2 regions of the Shewanella sp. SR44-4 genome follow, and region 1 is predicted to be linked to the other one. Evidence: riboswitches for the same ligand, from Rfam matches in the RefSeq annotation. Region 1 holds a riboswitch; the other holds the start of a gene.
What was found. Region 1 has a riboswitch for lysine ahead of H5125_RS15990 (Na+/H+ antiporter NhaC family protein). Riboswitches for the same ligand answer to the same signal wherever they lie in the genome.
Positions count from the first base shown of each region.

Region 2: it holds a riboswitch for lysine, as region 1 does, so the genes downstream of both, lysC (lysine-sensitive aspartokinase 3) here and H5125_RS15990 (Na+/H+ antiporter NhaC family protein) in region 1, are expected to answer to the same signal.

Region 1 is NZ_JACJDU010000038.1:15,803-19,014, forward strand. It holds gene H5125_RS15980 (electron transfer flavoprotein subunit beta/FixA family protein) at 1-354, shown strand, start outside; gene H5125_RS15985 (electron transfer flavoprotein subunit alpha/FixB family protein) at 356-1,279, shown strand; lysine riboswitch at 1,705-1,921, shown strand; gene H5125_RS15990 (Na+/H+ antiporter NhaC family protein) at 2,001-3,212, shown strand, end outside.
Region 2 is NZ_JACJDU010000004.1:60,787-63,998, reverse strand. It holds gene H5125_RS03330 (succinylglutamate desuccinylase/aspartoacylase family protein) at 1-223, opposite strand, end outside; gene lysC (lysine-sensitive aspartokinase 3) at 228-1,607, opposite strand; lysine riboswitch at 1,742-1,916, opposite strand; gene H5125_RS03320 (DUF3293 domain-containing protein) at 2,157-2,636, opposite strand.

The DNA of each region.
Region 1 (3,212 bases):
GCATTAACTGATATGCCACAAGCGACATTTGCATCAGAAGTCAAAATTGATGGTGACATGATTACGGTTACTCGTGAAATCGATGGCGGACTACAAACGCTGAAAATGCCTTTGCCTGCGATTGTGACGGTAGACTTACGTTTGAACGAACCTCGTTATGCTTCATTACCTAATATTATGAAAGCTAAACGCAAACCATTAGAGATTATGGCTGTGGCTGATCTTGGTGTGAGCTTAAGAGCACATCAAACAGTACTTAGCGTCACACCTCCTGTTGAGCGTAAAGCGGGCATCATGGTGTCTTCTGTTGAAGAGTTAGTTGATAAGTTAAAAAATGAAGCGAAGGTGATCTAATATGACCATTTTAGTATTAGCAGAACACGATAATGTCAGCCTGAAAACTGACACGGCGAAAGTAGTTAGCGCTGCAACAGCCATTGGTGGTGATATTCATGTACTGGTTGCTGGTGCTGATTGTTCTGCCGCAGTAAGTGCAGCACAAAGTTTAGCGGGCGTGAGTCAAGTGTTAGTGGCTGATGCTGCTCAATATGGTGCTCAACTAGCTGAAAATGTATCAAAATTGGTTGTTGATATTGCCGGAGACTATGAACATATTCTGGCTGCAGCAACCAGTATAGGTAAAGATACATTGCCTCGCGTAGCAGCATTATTAGACGTTGCCCAGATTTCTGAAGTGATTGAAGTTGTAAGCAGTGACACTTTTGTACGCCCTATTTATGCGGGTAATGCGCTTGCGACGGTGCAAAGCTTAGATGCTAAAAAAGTCATGACAGTACGCTCTAGTGCATTTGATGTTGTAGCATCAACAGGCAGTGCTGAAGTCATCAACTTAAGCCAAGCAATTGATTCAAAAACTGAGTTTGTTTCTCAGTCACTCACTGAATCAGCCCGTCCTGAACTTGGTAATGCTGGCATTATTGTGTCTGGCGGCCGTGGTATGGGCAGCGGCGAAAACTTTGCCATTTTAGAACAACTAGCCGATAAGTTAGGCGCAGCAGTAGGTGCATCACGTGCAGCTGTAGACGCGGGCTTTGTACCTAACGACTTGCAAGTTGGCCAAACGGGTAAGATTGTCGCTCCTAACTTGTACATTGCAGTGGGTATTTCTGGCGCGATTCAACATCTTGCTGGCATGAAAGACTCAAAAGTAATTGTGGCCATTAACAAAGACCCTGAAGCCCCTATTTTTCAAGTGGCGGATTATGGTTTGGTTGCCGACTTATTTGAAGCGGTACCGGCATTGAACAACCTCGTTTAATCAGATGTTAAGTCGCTAAACGGAGGAGTTGATTAAGCTCGTGTTGTTCAGCCGACTTTGACGCGCTATTAAACGTTCTGTTGTACGATTAAAAAGGTTTCTACTCATAAGGTAGAAACCTTTTTTATTGGGCTACTCTTGGATTTCTCTTGGATTTCTCTTGGATTTCTCTTGGATTTAGTACTGGTTTAGGTGTTGATTTTTAAAAATTCAGTTCAAATATCCAGGGTTTGATGCGGTTGCTGTTTTTGTGCCCATTACACTAGTGTGCATTTGATTTAAAAACGTTAAACTAATGCTATGCAATTGTGGTTTAAATTGATGTTGTTGTTATTTGTCGTGCTGTTTAGTGCTTTTTACTGGCGCAGAATATGTAATTTATGATTGTATGTTCGCGTTGTGTGTAATGAGCTTTAACTACAAACAACAAAAGTAGAGGTGCGTTGCATAAAAGTCATGTTGAATTGGGTGATGCCAATAATTCGACATAAAAGGGTGCAATGCCGAAATAAATGGGGTTATCAGCCGCATTTGTTGGGGCAGTTCTCGAAAGGGACTGCACTGTCATAGTGTTTTTATCGACTTGATAAAAAGAATGATATTCATATTAAATGGATATTACTGTGGAGTGCTACTAGTTAAGTTAACGCATACACTTCCTGTGTATGTTTAGCCTTATTTCTAGTTTTTCTCCATTCGTATCCAACGAAGAAATAATTAAATTATGATAATAAGTTATGCCGATTCGGCACTTTCTGTTTTGCCACCACTTGTGGCTATTACTCTGGCTATTTTAACTCGTAAAGTATTGCTATCTTTAGGGGTTGGCATTGTTTTCGGCGCCTTATTACTAACCGATTTCTCATTGGTTGGCAGTGGCGAATATATTTTAAATACAGCCAGCCAGTTAGTTTGGAAAGACGCCGGACTGAACAGTTGGAATGTGTACATTTTAGGCTTTTTGATTGTGCTGGGTATGATCACAGCATTGATCACTGTCAGTGGTTCTGCTCGTGCTTTTGCTGATTGGGCTAAATTGCGTATTCGCAATAAACGTGATGCCAAGTTAATGACCATGTTTTTAGGCTGCGTAGTGTTTATTGATGATTACTTTAATAGTTTAGTCGTCGGCTCGATTTCACGTCCAATCACAGATCGCTACCATATTTCGCGTGCAAAATTAGCTTATATTCTTGATTCCACCGCTGCGCCGGTGTGTGTTATTTCTCCCGTATCTAGCTGGGGTGCATATATTATCGCCTTAATTGGCGGTATTTTAACGGCTCATGGATTTACAGATTCTGGTCATTTGAGCGTCTTTATTCAAATGATCCCAATGAACTTTTATGCCATTTTTTCGTTATTATTATTACTGTGTGTTGCAACGTTTAGCTTAGATGTTGGCCCAATGCGCCAGCATGAATTAAACGCACTGCGGGGTAACTTGTTTGATGAGTCAAAAGGCCAACCCCCTGGCGCTGTTACAGATTTACCTGAAGCCGATACCGGTAAAGTGATGGGCTTATTTTTACCTATCGCGGTATTGGTGTTTGCGACAGTGTATTTTATGGTTTCAAGTGGCGCCGATGTGTTAGCAGCAAAAGGCTTACCGTTTAATGTACTTGGGGCATTTGAGAATACCGATGTTAGCTCGTCACTATTTTTTGGCTCTGTAGTTGGTCTTATTGCGACGCTCATTCTTGCTATTCAGCAAAAAGTTGACTTGTCTATGTTACTCAAAGGCATGTCGGTTGGCGCGCGCTCGATGTTGCCAGCCATTTACATATTACTTTTTGCATGGACAATTTCGAGTGTGATTGGACAGCTTGAAACCGGTAAGTACATGGCAAGTTTAGCCACTGACAATATTCCGTTTGCGATGTTACCTGCAGTGTTATTCCTATTAGCGGGTATTACCGCATTTGCGACAGGA
Region 2 (3,212 bases), on a different contig from region 1:
AGGGTGCAAGCGTAATATCACCTAAAACCTGGTAACCTTCCAATAAGGTCATCAGTTGATAAATCACCGCATTACCTTGCACTTCAGCACCATGAACATTGGCCTGAATATACACGCTAGGCGCAACACTCTCGCGACCAATGAATGAGTATACTGGAACGGTCAATGCGTGTCCTGTCGCCAGTTCTCCAACTTGAACTGACGATTGTATTGCTTTAGTCATATGATTACTCAAACAAGTTTTGGTGCAAGGCATTAACCACTTGCGCCGCTTCCGACTCTGCAACCAACACACATAAATTATGTGGGCTTGCGCCTTGGCAAATCATCCGAACATTATGGTTTTCAAGCACTTTAAACACCCTACTACAAATGCCAGCCGTTGATGCTATGCGATTACCGATGATGGCGATTAACGCTAAATCTTCCTCGACTCTTACACGACAATGTTGCGATAACTCTTGTAATAACGACTCACTGAGTAAGCCCTGGCCACTTGAATCTGAACCGGTTTTATCTAGGGTTAACGATACGTTAACCTCTGAGGTAGTGATTAAATCGACTGATATTTTGTGTCGCGCTAAGGTCGCGAACGTTTCAGCCAAAAAGCCCTGAGCATGTAACATTTGCAAGCTATGCAAGTTAAGTAAAGTTTGATCACGGCGTAACGCCACCGCTCTAAACACTGGGGTATCTTCAACTTGATGACGGATCCAAGTTCCGCCCATTTCAGGCGCTTTACTTGAACCTACAAACACCTGAATTTTTTGTCTTACTGCCGGTAAGATGGTGGCGGGATGCAATACTTTAGCGCCAAAGGTCGCCATCTCAGCCGCTTCATTAAAGCTAATTTCAGCAATCGGGCGGGCATTGGGGGCAAGGCGTGGGTCAGTGGTATAAATACCGGCCACATCGGTCCAAATCTCAACCGCTGTAGCACGAAGCGCTTCGGCAAGTAATGCCGCCGAATAGTCACTACCACCACGGCCTAATGTTGTTGTTCGTCCCTCTTCATCAGCACCAATAAAGCCTTGGGTAACGATAACGTAACGCGCAAGTAATGGCTGTAAAAAGTCACCTGCTAACATTGAAATAGCTTCAATTTGTGGCTCTGCGCGACCAAAGTGACTGTCGGTACGTAATACTTGGCGCACATCAAAATGATTTGAAGCAGTGCCCTTTTCCCGAATAACCGCAGAAAATAAAATCGATGAACATTGCTCTCCCGTCGACAGTAACTCGTCCATAACCGCTTTGCTGCGATTCAGCTCTAACGATTCACTGAGTACTGACATCCGGCTGAGTATTTTATCAATACTGGCTGCCACGTCTTGCGGACGACCGAGTTCATCTAATATCGCATATTGAATTTGAGCAATTTGCTTAAGTAATACCAAGCGACGCTCGTCATTAACATTAGCTTGAGTTAACTCAACTAATAAATTGGTCACTCCGCTGGAGGCGCTTACTACCACAAGGCGAGTAGCTTGATTAGCCAACACAATATCTGCACAACGGCTCATAGAGGCGTAATCAGCAACTGACGTGCCGCCAAATTTGGCAACGACTAATTCTGGGGTATCTATTTCAGACTGAACAAAGCTCATACTGATGCCTCCGCTGTTTGCGAAAGACTCAAAAATAAGATGTGATTTACTAACATGATATACGCTCCGAACACACTACGTTCGAAGAGCCTGGTGCTAAGATAACGCACCCTTATAGAAGGGAAACAGCAATCATCACCAGAAGCTCTCCACCAAAAAAATAGGTGACAATCGTTAGGATTCAGCCTAATCGACCGATATCAATGTTTGCCAAACAAACTGATACCTCGGCGCTAATCTCCATCATAAGTGGTCATCGGATTGGCATCCTCTCACTTACTACCTAGTTAACGCTCCTCTTCTGTTCCTCCCGAAGGAGGGAGTTGAAAATAGCAAAAAACACCCTATCAAGTCAATCAGCAAACACAGTAAAAATACACTGTTTTGATAAAAAATATCGCTGCAGTGAAATATTATGCAGCTGCGACTTCAGAGCAATGATTGTTCTCTATTACGAAAAAATGCCCATAAATATCCAAAAAACATAATTAACCGCAAATTACCGAGACAATCTAGTAAGTATTGTCTCAAAATAATGTGTTAATTATTTTATCGCAGCTGTGCAGTTTTAATTACGTCATTATTTACCCAGTTATACGAACCTATCTCTGGCAACTCGCTCACCATCCTTAATCGGTGATTAAAAATTCCCATATCAACTTCAGGTTTGATGCTATCAAGGCATGCAATCAAAGATAGCAAACCTTGATTAACGTAGTAAATTGCATGTTGATTAAATTCTCGACCAAGCTCAACAGCTTGTTCTTTATCAATAAAAATAGCCCAGCTCTTTTCCATATGCGACAAATCAGGTGCTGCACCGATTAACGCACGATAGGGACGATTATATTGTTGAATTTTAAATTGAAGCTGACGATCGAGTAAGCGATTTTGACTAGGAGAGAGTCTTGAACCACGGGGGTTATGGGCAGTAACAATAGCAAATGGGAAATCATGAGAAAGGCGTTGAGTAAACAAAAAATGAGTACTTTGATACTCATTCCACAATGTATCTATAACATTTTCCATAATAAATTTTCGTCAATTAAGCCAAAATTAGTCTAGCAGATAGGTTTGATTTCTAAAAGGTTTACGATCTAAATCAGCAGTACTATATTAGAAAACTATTAATTATTATTATCTTAGCAAGGTTAATCTTTCATATACTCGAGTGTTATATTAATTTTTTAACATTTAATTTGTTAACAAATGCCTAAAACGAGTACAATAACCATTACGCACTATTAAATCACTGTAGCAAAGTTAGCTACATACACCTCAAAAACTCAGCAAATGTTGTTGTGAGTGTGATGATTTTTTGATGTAAAGTTTACAGTCGTACTAAATTTGTTCTACATTTGATAAAACATTAATACGATTAAATAAGTTTGCAATAGAAGGAACTATCTTTCTAAATGGCATTCATAGTAAGTAAGCTTAAGTGCAACAAATTTTACACCATCATGAATAAGTGCAAACGCGTGCCTTGACGTAGTGGTAATTAATCGACGTAAGCAGACTCAGTAACCAGTATTAAGTGTTACATAATAGAGTTTATAGAGAGTGTTTAATTCAGGGTAGACATAGATAAACACCAAAAAATAT